Regions from separate parts of the Paenibacillus kribbensis genome, predicted to be linked through region 2. Evidence: a T-box and tRNA genes for the amino acid it is inferred to sense, from the RefSeq annotation. Region 2 holds a T-box; the other holds one or more tRNA genes.
What was found. The T-box of region 2 lies ahead of tyrS (tyrosine--tRNA ligase). A T-box ahead of a tRNA ligase gene usually reads a tRNA of that ligase, here a tRNA-Tyr.
Positions count from the first base shown of each region.

Region 1: it has a tRNA-Tyr gene. The T-box ahead of tyrS (tyrosine--tRNA ligase) is inferred to sense a tRNA for this amino acid. The anticodon was not compared.

Region 1 covers NZ_CP020028.1:5,195,423-5,200,936, forward strand. The annotation lists gene B4V02_RS23125 (GAF domain-containing protein) at 293-745, shown strand; gene B4V02_RS23130 (response regulator) at 887-1,540, shown strand; gene B4V02_RS23135 (PAS domain-containing sensor histidine kinase) at 1,533-2,636, shown strand; tRNA gene B4V02_RS23140 (tRNA-Gly) at 2,834-2,904, opposite strand; tRNA gene B4V02_RS23145 (tRNA-Pro) at 2,914-2,987, opposite strand; tRNA gene B4V02_RS23150 (tRNA-Arg) at 3,010-3,086, opposite strand; tRNA gene B4V02_RS23155 (tRNA-Cys) at 3,112-3,183, opposite strand; tRNA gene B4V02_RS23160 (tRNA-Gly) at 3,194-3,268, opposite strand; tRNA gene B4V02_RS23165 (tRNA-Leu) at 3,275-3,362, opposite strand; tRNA gene B4V02_RS23170 (tRNA-Lys) at 3,377-3,452, opposite strand; tRNA gene B4V02_RS23175 (tRNA-Gln) at 3,457-3,531, opposite strand; tRNA gene B4V02_RS23180 (tRNA-His) at 3,547-3,619, opposite strand; tRNA gene B4V02_RS23185 (tRNA-Tyr) at 3,639-3,724, opposite strand; tRNA gene B4V02_RS23190 (tRNA-Thr) at 3,729-3,804, opposite strand; tRNA gene B4V02_RS23195 (tRNA-Phe) at 3,830-3,902, opposite strand; tRNA gene B4V02_RS23200 (tRNA-Asp) at 3,939-4,015, opposite strand; tRNA gene B4V02_RS23205 (tRNA-Met) at 4,041-4,114, opposite strand; tRNA gene B4V02_RS23210 (tRNA-Val) at 4,147-4,222, opposite strand; tRNA gene B4V02_RS23215 (tRNA-Glu) at 4,229-4,300, opposite strand; tRNA gene B4V02_RS23220 (tRNA-Ser) at 4,332-4,423, opposite strand; tRNA gene B4V02_RS23225 (tRNA-Met) at 4,427-4,500, opposite strand; tRNA gene B4V02_RS23230 (tRNA-Asn) at 4,535-4,610, opposite strand; tRNA gene B4V02_RS23235 (tRNA-Ala) at 4,615-4,690, opposite strand; tRNA gene B4V02_RS23240 (tRNA-Ile) at 4,715-4,791, opposite strand; rRNA gene rrf (5S ribosomal RNA) at 4,828-4,944, opposite strand; rRNA gene B4V02_RS23250 (23S ribosomal RNA) at 5,098-5,514, opposite strand, start outside.
Region 2 covers NZ_CP020028.1:2,112,677-2,118,190, forward strand. The annotation lists gene B4V02_RS09470 (penicillin-binding protein 1A) at 60-3,083, opposite strand; T-box leader at 3,219-3,486, shown strand; gene tyrS (tyrosine--tRNA ligase) at 3,554-4,807, shown strand; gene B4V02_RS09480 (AraC family transcriptional regulator) at 5,011-5,514, shown strand, end outside.

The DNA.
Region 1 (5,514 bases), 2.7 Mb from region 2:
GTCCTCCTCATGTTTACCTGATATCTATATCATAATGGTTTGACACATGGGTTGTTATCGGGAGAACACCTGATTTTATACCTTCCTACTCCCTGATTCGCTGTGATAAATATCACTTCTCAGGCAGGCTAGTGCCTTATTTATCGGCTTTCCTCCTACTCATTTCCCCGTCTTATGAAAAGTCAGTGTTTCCTACGCCTATAGATCAGGGGGTTCCCTGACTTACTTTTGTAACCATCGAAGCTACAATAATTAGAGCTACAGTTTTGTTAAGAAAAAGGATGTGTCTTCCATGCTACAAATAACGGATGAAATGCGAAAAGAACTGAACCAGTTAAGGGATCGCATCTATGGAGATCTCACTGCCCTTGCATTCATGTCCAAATCAGGAGGCGGTAAGTTACATTGGTATTACGTCTCTGGCAGCCGAAGCAATCGTTATCGCCTTATTTCTTTTAAAGTGGGACACGGCATTGCCGGGCTGGCAGTTCGTCTGGGACGTACCGTGACTGTGAATGCTTTGCTGCCTGGCAGCATACGTCTGCGTCAGGAATGTGCGCTGATGCTGGCTGAGCAGCTTCATTCTGCTATAGCTATTCCCTTTTCCAGCACAGGTAATTTACCGAATGGTGTGCTACTTCTTGGTAACCGCGATGTAAGGACGTTCACCGATTCCGAAGTAGCCGAGGCAACTCGAGTCGCTCAGCGGCTTGGTGAGCTATGTACTCACCCCCCTACTTCATAAGCTTCTTCATACTTTTATAGATAACAACAGATATTTGCTAAATATGGACATACCCAGCTGACTATATTGATTGAAATCCCTAAAATTTGCTATGATTATGACAAAACGCACGGTTTTTTTACCGTTCGAGGGGATGACAAATTGATTCGTATACTTGTAGTGGATGATCATGTTGTCGTACGTTCCGGCCTCATGGCCCTATTGGACGGCAAAAACGGCATTAAGGTGGTAGGAGATGCTGCAGACGGTGATGAGGCGATCCGCAAGGCGGTGGAGCTGCAACCCAATGTAGTGCTCATGGATTTTAGCATGCCACCTGGCAAAGACGGTCTAACAGCAACCACTGAATTAAAAAAAAAGTTGCCTGATACTGAAGTTCTTATCCTAACGATGCATGACGATGAGGAATACCTATTCCGGGCCATTCAGGCCGGGGCATCCGGATACATTTTAAAAAGTGCACCTCACGAGGAATTACTCGCAGCCATTCAGTCTGTGGCCGAAGGCAGCGCCTATTTGTACCCAAATGCGACCAAACGACTGATGAGTGAATATCTGGACAAGATCAAACAGGAAGGCATTGCCGGACCCTATGAGTCCCTTTCCGAGCGTGAAAAGGAAATTCTGTCATGGATAGCGAAAGGATATGCCAATAAGGAAATTGCCGAGCATCTGGTAATTAGCGTCAAAACCGTAGAGTCCCACAAAAGTAACCTTATGGAAAAGCTTAACCTGAAAACACGGCCTGAGTTGGTCAAATTTGCACTTAAAAAGGGGCTGCTGCACTATGAATGAATCTTCTAATCCTTTGCCGCAGCACGCTTTTGGTGAGTCGGCTGATAAGTTACTAAATGATTTGGAAGCTTATATCCCGGAGTCCCCTTTTCTCCATGAACTGCGTAACTCACTTCACCAGCTATCCAACCTGAAACTTGCATTAGATACTTCCTCCATCGTTGCTTTGACCGATCATCGTGGCATTATTCAGTACGTGAACGACAAGTTCTGTGAGATTTCGCAGTACAGTCGTGAAGAACTGATCGGTCGGGATCATCGGCTCATTAATTCAGGCTACCATACTTCCGCGTTCATGAAAAACCTGTGGACCACCATACGCTCAGGCCAGGTATGGCAAGGAGAAATACGCAATCGGGCTAAGGATAACAGCTATTACTGGGTGAATACCACAATCGTTCCGTTCATGGACGAGGAAGGCAAACCCTATCAGCACTTAGCAATCCGTAATGAGGTCACCAAGCTGAAAAAGGTCGAGGCTGAGCTTCAGACGATGATGACGCAAGTAATGCAAATTCAGGAGGAAGAACGCAAGCGTTTTTCAAGAGAATTGCATGATGGGATCGGACAAAGCTTGTTTTCTCTAATTATTCAACTAGATAGCCAACTTGCTGAACAGCCTAGTCCTGTTCTGGAAAATCTGCGTTCACAAGTGACCGACATCATTAAAGACGTCCGCGGACTAGCATGGGAACTACGTCCCTCAGTTCTGGATGATTTAGGTGTCGTACCAGCCATACGAACCTATATTGAAAACTTTTGCTCGCATTACGGTATTGAGGTCCATTTTCAGTGTAACCTACGTAAACGCCTTGATATCCGTAAGGAAATAGCTATTTATCGGATTGTACAGGAAGCATTAACGAATGTAGCCAAGTATGCAGACGTAGCAGAAGCACATGTCGACGTAGAAGATCAGGGAGAAATCATACAAGTGAGCATTTGGGATGAGGGGATCGGATTCTCTGAAGAATCCCAAGGAGAGGGCGTTGGACTGTTTAGCATGGAAGAACGGGCTAGAGGAGTAGGAGGATATATGAGCATGACCTCCGCACCAGAGCAAGGAACCTCCATCCAGCTCACCATTCCCGTGTAAAATCGGCCGTTGGATCGTAATCGGTGTATATCCGCAAACTTATTTGTGGGGTATGCACCAGATAGCGCAAATCCTCAATATTCATCATATCGTTATTTAGAAAATATAATAAAAAAAGAGAGAGCACTGTCTCCAGACAGGCTCTCTTTATTTATAAGGTGTCACCACTGAGGCAACAAGAATCCGCTATAGCAAAAAGCGGGTGATGGGAATCGAACCCACGCTACCAGCTTGGAAGGCTGGAGTTCTACCATTGAACTACACCCGCAAATCAGTATCGGGATGACACGATTTGAACATGCGACCCCCTGGTCCCAAACCAGGTGCTCTACCAAGCTGAGCTACATCCCGACATTATACATTTTTTTAGAAATGGCGCGCCCTGAGAGATTCGAACTCCCGGCCTTTTGATTCGTAGTCAAACGCTCTATCCAGCTGAGCTAAGGGCGCATATTGTAATCCATAATGAGCGTTAAGGCGCCACCCAGATTTGAACTGGGGAATGAAGCTTTTGCAGAGCTTTGCCTTACCACTTGGCTATGGCGCCGTATGGATAATGGAGCGGACGACGGGAATCGAACCCGCGACCCTCGCCTTGGCAAGGCGATGCTCTACCGCTGAGCCACGTCCGCAAAATATGGTGCGGTCGAGAGGACTCGAACCTCCACGGGGGGTTAGCCCACACGGACCTGAACCGTGCGCGTCTGCCAATTCCGCCACGACCGCAAAATAATTATAAATGGTGAGCCATGAAGGACTCGAACCTTCGACACCCTGATTAAAAGTCAGGTGCTCTACCAACTGAGCTAATGGCTCTTAATGGCTGGGGATATAGGATTTGAACCTATGCATGACGGAGTCAAAGTCCGTTGCCTTACCGCTTGGCTAATCCCCATTAATAAGAATAAAGGGCGGCCGATGGGGCTTGAACCCACGAATGCCGGAGTCACAGTCCGGTGCGTTAACCACTTCGCCACGACCGCCATATGATTAAGAAAAGACTGGTGGAGGATGATGGATTCGAACCACCGAACCCGTAAGGGAGCAGATTTACAGTCTGATGCGTTTGGCCACTTCGCTAATCCTCCAAAATGGTGCCGGCGAGAGGACTTGAACCCCCAACCTACTGATTACAAGTCAGTTGCTCTACCAATTGAGCTACACCGGCACATTACTCATTCCCACTTGAAAGGTGGCTCGGGACGGAATCGAACCGCCGACACGAGGATTTTCAGTCCTCTGCTCTACCGACTGAGCTACCGAGCCATATTATGTTGTACTACTAAATTATACATATTAGAATGGCGGAACTGACGGGATTCGAACCCGCGATCTCCTGCGTGACAGGCAGGCATGTTAGGCCTCTACACCACAGTTCCAGAGGCATTTCCATCAGGAAATTAATTGCGGGGGCAGGATTTGAACCTACGACCTTCGGGTTATGAGCCCGACGAGCTACCGAACTGCTCCACCCCGCGATAGTAAAAGGGATTTCTTTAAAAATTATTAATGGTGGAGGCTGAGGGGATCGAACCCCCGACCCTCTGCTTGTAAGGCAGATGCTCTCCCAGCTGAGCTAAGCCTCCATATTATGACCCGTAGGGGATTCGAACCCCTGTTACCTCCGTGAAAGGGAGGTGTCTTAACCCCTTGACCAACGGGCCTTACAAAATAAATTCTGAATTTTTAAAGGTGTGGCGGAGAGAGAGGGATTCGAACCCTCGCACCACTTTCGCAGTCTAACCCCTTAGCAGAGGGTCCCCTTATAGCCACTTGGGTATCTCTCCGAGTAGCGGCAGAGGGGATCGAACCCCCGACCTCACGGGTATGAACCGTACGCTCTAGCCAGCTGAGCTACGCCGCCACCTTATATATATAAGTCAAAAATATTCAAAATATGGCTCCCCGAACAGGACTCGAACCTGTGACAACTCGATTAACAGTCGAGTGCTCTACCAACTGAGCTATCAGGGAATATTGGTGGAGCCAAGCGGGATCGAACCGCTGACCTCCTGCGTGCAAGGCAGGCGCTCTCCCAGCTGAGCTATGGCCCCAATCATGTTGTATTAATTAAGAAATGGTGGGCCTTAGTGGACTCGAACCACCGACCTCACCCTTATCAGGGGTGCGCTCTAACCAGCTGAGCTAAAGGCCCTAATATTTACAGCTTTATTATCCTCTAAAGGATATCGCTTGGCGGCGTCCTACTCTCCCAGGACCCTGCGGTCCAAGTACCATCGGCGCTGGAGGGCTTAACGGTCGTGTTCGGGATGGGTACGTGTGGAACCCCTCCGCTATCGCCACCAAACATGAATTTGCCTCGCAAATTCTTCCGTATTGAAACTTGATTCATCACATATCGTGTGAATGAATTTCAATGCGCTTTTCGTATGCACTTGTACATACCTTCAAGGTGTTACACCCTGAAAACTGGATCCGAAACTCCATTGCGTCCTATCTTTAGGATAAGCCCTCGACCGATTAGTATTGGTCAGCTCCATGCATTACTGCACTTCCACCCCCAACCTATCTACCTCGTCGTCTTCAAGGGGTCTTACGTATTGGGAAATCTCATCTTGAGGGGGGCTTCACGCTTAGATGCTTTCAGCGCTTATCCCTTCCGTACATAGCTACCCAGCTGTGCTTCTGGCGAAACAACTGGTACACCAGCGGTACGTCCATCCCGGTCCTCTCGTACTAAGGACAGCTCCTCTCAAATTTCCTACGCCCACGACAGATAGGGACCGAACTGTCTCACGACGTTCTGAACCCAGCTCGCGTACCGCTTTAATGGGCGAACAGCCCAACCCTTGGGACCTACTTCAGCCCCAGGATGCGATGAGCCGACATCGAGGTGCCAAACCTCCCCGTCGATGTG
Region 2 (5,514 bases):
GAGGGAATCTCCAAAGCCATATGAGCTAAGGAGACTCCCTCTTTTACTTTTGTTTACGGTTATGGACGGACGGCTCCAGAAGGAGCCGATTCGCCTATTGCATTTATGGAAGTGACACGGAACCAGCCTTTCGGCTTTTTACCAGCTTTGTATTCAAAGCTGGAAGATGTGGTAGAGCCTATGTTGGTAAAGGGCTCCGCACCGTTTTCACTGTAGTACACATTATAGCCTGTAATAGCGTCCGCAGGCTTTCCGGCACTCCATTGAAGTACTACAGAAGAGCCTGCTGCCTTAGCCTGGGGCTGTCCAGGAGCAGTAGGAACCTCAGTAGGCTGTACACCTGTTGCATCTCCCGCACCGGGAACGGCTGGAGACTCCGAATTTACAGGCGGCAATACAGGTGCCGCGCTTGCTTTGGCACTAGGCTCGGACTCATGTCCGCCTACATCAACGGCAGTCACGTAGTAGCTGGAGCTGCTGCCCGGTGGACTGTCTGAGAACACCTTGGAGCCGTCAGCCATGACAACCTTGCCAAGCCGTTGGAAGCTGCCGCCATCTGTAGAACGGTAAAGACGATATCCTACGACGTCGCTGTTTCCGCTTGGACTAAAGCTGATTATGGCCTTTCCATCGCTGTAGCTAACGCTGACGCTCGCCGGAGCATTAGGAGCAGTACCGTCGTCCTTGCGTGGATCGACCTGAGTAGGAGCTTCCTTATCTGCATCCTCAGGGAGATAGTAGGACAACGAGTTATGTCGTTTCATCACCGTAAAGGCCTGCTCAAGCTCTTTAATCAATTCTGAGATGGGTTTTTCCCTTTTTCGAACCGTTCGTTCATACAACATATCATCCGGTGTACTATCGCGTGGAATGTAATTCACACCTTGATAGGTGATATATTTGGCACGGGTAACGCCATTTTCACTATTTTTGGGTAAATACTTACTGTTGTAAATATCCGAACCATACGCGGATGCTGTACGGCTTACAATACCGTCAGGTCGCTTGAAGCTGTCCGTTTGGAACAGCTGGGAATCTTTGGCCGTTACTTCATTCATAATCAGAGCCCATAAGCGACGTGCACGCTCTTTTTGTACTTTTGTTTCAAGCTTATTGACAGGCTGCTTGTAACCGACCCACACACCCAATGTAACGTCAGGCGTAAATCCCTCGAACCAAACATCGGTATAGGATTGTGTAGTACCTGTCTTGCCGGCAATCGGAATCTTGCCAGCTTGATTGAAGTTGCGCTTCACCAGTCTGCCTGTACCCTCCGACACTGCTGTACGCAACATATCCGTCATCAGATAGGCCGTTTGCGGCGTGAAGGCTTGTACAGGATTAGGCTGATGCTTGTACACAATATTGCCTTGCGAATCCACAATCTTTTCAATCATATAAGCGTCATTAAATACACCGCCGTTAGGAATGGCTCCGTAGGCATTTGTTAGCTCCTCGACAGTCACCCCGTGGGCCAAGCCGCCAAGCACACCCGTTTGGGCGTTATTATCACTCGGTTCCAGGGTGGTAATGCCCAACTTTTTGGCGAAAGCCCAAGCCTTGCTAATACCTACTTTTTCGTTAAACAGCTTGAGCGCTATTGTGTTTAGCGATTGATTCAGTGCATAACGTGCTGTAACCAATCCTTGATAGCGGTTGTTCGCATTTTTCGGAATATGATATCCGTTGCTGCCATCTTTCAAAATAATAGGAGCGTCGTCCACGATGCTGCCGGGCTGCACAAGACCACTTTCCAATGCAGGAAGATAGGCGGCAATGGGCTTCATCGCTGATCCCGGCTGACGCACCATCTGAGTAGCATAATTCATCTGTTCCTTTTGGAAGTCCCGGCCTTCCATCATCCCGAGAATCGCGCCTGTTTTATGCTGAATCAAAATGGCCGCTGCTTGCTCATCACCCTTGGTTTTACTGGTGGCAGAGAAGTTGTTTTTATTTTCTGCAATTTGGCGCATGGATTTGTATACGCTCTTATCAATGGTGGTGTAGACCATATAGCCACCCGTGCGAAGCTGTTGTTCGGCCTCTTTGAGCAAATCGTTATCATCCTTGGTCTTGGCATCTGCACCAGCATTGGCCGCCTGGCCCGGATTCGTGACGGACATCAGTGCCTGCGCAGCTTGCCGTTCTGTTTCCATCATAAGGTATGGATAGGTGTTATAAGCTTTTACAGTACGAGGTGCAAGAGATTTTTTAATATCAAAAGCCATTGCTTCATCATACTGAGCTTTATTGATTTTATTTTCTTCGAGCATTCGACTGAGCACCAGATGTTGACGATTTATTGCCCTTTTAAAGCCGGACTCATTAAACTCGCCCTTACCGTTGAAAGCAGAATAAGAAGAAGGAAGCTGCGGCAGTCCTGCCAGATAGGCGGCCTGTGCCACATTGAGCTTATTTAGATCATTTTCGTTAAAAATACCCTTGGCGGCTGCTTTGATGCCAAAGACGTTGTAACCGCTTGAGCCGTTTCCAAAAGGTACTTTGTTGAGATAGGCTGTAATAATTTGCTGCTTGCTCAGAAAGCGCTCAAGGCGCAGAGACAGCAGAATTTCCTTGACCTTGCGATCATCTGTGCGATCAAGATTCAGAAAAACACGACGCGCAAGCTGTTGAGTCAGGGTGCTCCCCCCGGTTTGTACAGACTCATGCAGCGCTTTTTGTTTTACAGCGCGCAGCGTTCCTGACAGATCGACACCTTTGTGCTCGTAAAAATGGTTATCCTCAATAGCAATGACTGCGTCAATGACGAGTTGCGGAATCTCCTTAAACGTGACGGGCCGCCGATCTTCCTCTGTCCGGAGCTGTCCGATGGGAGAGCCGTCATTGAAATAAGCAAAGCCCGTTATTGCATTCTTATTTACTTCCTGTTCAATCATGGATCTGGAACGCACTGGCTCGTTTTTGACAATAGAGGCTATATAGCCGGCGGCTGCTCCTCCTGCGAACAGTACCCCCATACAACCGATGATGATGACCCACTTTATGACACGGCCGAGCCTTCGCATGGTTGTCCTTAAGCGGGAAGGCTTTGGCTCTGATACGTTGTTTTTTTCTTCAACCATTAAGTCTTCCTCCTTTTTAACAGCCATTATTATAGCATAAAATTACAAAATGAACCCATATGCTAAAAAGCCTGTCTTTTGGTGTCGTTGACTACACAAAAGCAGTATGTTATAAATAGGACAAAGTAAATATCGTGAAAAGCAGAGAAAGACTTCAGTAGAAGGTGGAATCACGTTGTGCAGAGAGCCGATGGATGGTGTGAATCGGTAGCGTCCCATCTTTGAATTACCGTCTGGAGCTGTCTGGATGAATGGCATTGCCTTTGCAGATTTGCGAAGACGACGATAGTAATCCAGTACCGGGTGTAGACCCGTTATAGAAATGAAGTGAAAGAAACGCTTGTTTTGGCATACGTTTCTTTAATTAGGGTGGTAACGCGAGCAGCTCCTTCTCGTCCCTTGGGATGAAAGGGGCTTTTTGGTTTGTTTAATATGGTAATATTTGGATCATAAAATAGGAGGAATACAGGATGAAATGGGAAGAATTGAAGCCTGAGCAACAGGCAGAGGTAGAGCGACAACTTGATGTGATTCAGCGGGGAGTGGCGGAAATTGTGCCAGAGGATGAGCTGAAGCGCAAGGTTATCAAGTCAGTGGTAAGCGGTGAGCCGCTCAAAATCAAGCTGGGTCTTGATCCGTCTGCACCTGATATTCACATCGGACACACGGTTGTTATGCACAAACTGCGCCAGTTTCAGGAACTGGGGCATCATGTGCAGCTGATTATTGGAGATTTTACAGGGAGAATCGGTGATCCAACAGGCAAATCGGAAACCCGGAAGCAACTGACTGAAGAAGATGTACAGCGTAACGCGCAAACGTATAAGGAACAAATTTTTAAAATTCTTGATCCTGATAAAACAAAGGTATACTACAATTCCGAATGGTTGGGACCGATGTCTTTTGCTGATGTGGTAACCTTGTCCGCCAAGGTCACTGTTGCCCGCATGCTGGAGCGGGATGATTTTACAAAAAGATACCAAAACGGCTTGCCAATCAGCATTCACGAGTTCTTCTACCCTCTGATGCAGGGCATGGATTCGGTAGCTCTGAAAAGCGATATTGAGCTGGGAGGAACGGATCAAAAGTTCAACCTGCTGATGGGCAGAACTCTGCAAAAAGAATACGGTGTAGAGCCGCAGGCGACCATCATGCTGCCACTGCTTGAAGGACTGGATGGCGTGCAGAAGATGAGTAAAAGTTTGGGGAACTATATTGGTGTTGATGAGGAACCGAACGAAATATACGGGAAATCGATGTCCGTTCCTGATGAGCTTATGCTGAAATATTTTGAGCTTGCAACGGATATCAACAATGAGGAGCTTGCGGAGCTGGCAACAGGCGTGCAGGATGGTTCCGTGCATCCGCGTGATGCTAAAATGAAGCTGGCCGGAACGCTGGTACGCATGTACCATGGTGAGGAAGCGGCGGAAGCAGCCAAGCAGCATTTTGTGACTGTATTCCAGCAACGTGCGCTGCCTGATGATATCGAAGAGTTCACCTTGACGGCTGATCAATTGGAAGAAGGCGGAATTCGTGTGATCCAGCTGCTGACTCATCTGGGCTTTGCGGCATCTAATGGTGAAGCAAAACGTAGTATCCAGCAGGGTTCGGTCAAAATTAATGAAGAGAAGTGGACCGATGTGAACGAAGCATACACGCCGAAGGAAGGCGACATTGTTCAGGTAGGTAAACGAAAATTTGCTAAAATCAAGCTCGGATAATTCAAATCCATTTACAAGCAGCGCTGAGATCGGTATAGCATCTCTGCGTTGCTTTTTATTTTTGCCGAGTGAAAGGCCGTGGTAAACTTAGCACAAATAATCAAACAAGCAGGCGCAGGATTGTTCATAATGGATTGCGTGGGCTTGCACAATTTTCGTGTAGGGAAATAACCAAAACAATAACAAGTGCGGGGAAGGTTTGTATGGACTATTTTAAACGAATTCAGTGTGCGATTGAATTTATTGAATTGAATCTGCGGGAGGATCTGAACATTACTGAGGTTGCTTCACAAGCTTGCTTTTCAGCCTTTCATTTCCAGCGGGTTTTTCAGGCCATTTCGGGCTTTACGGTTCAACAATATATAAGAAGGAGGAGATTGTCCGAGGCGGCTGCAAGGCTGAAACAATCCAGTCAAAAGGTATTAGACATCGCTATTGAGTATCAGTATAACTCGCAAGAAGCATTTACCCGTGCTTTTGAAAAGAGTTTTGGTATCACCCCTGGGAAATATCGCGACAGTGATATTGAGCTCCCCGGGCAAAGCAAGATCAATTTTCTGGATTATCAAAAAAACACGAAGGGAGATTTGGATATGAAGAAGCCAGTGATGCGGCAACTCGAAACGATTAAAATCATAGGGCATGAATATAAAACAAATCTAAACAATGAGCAACATTATAAAGAAATCCCGGGATTCTATGATCAC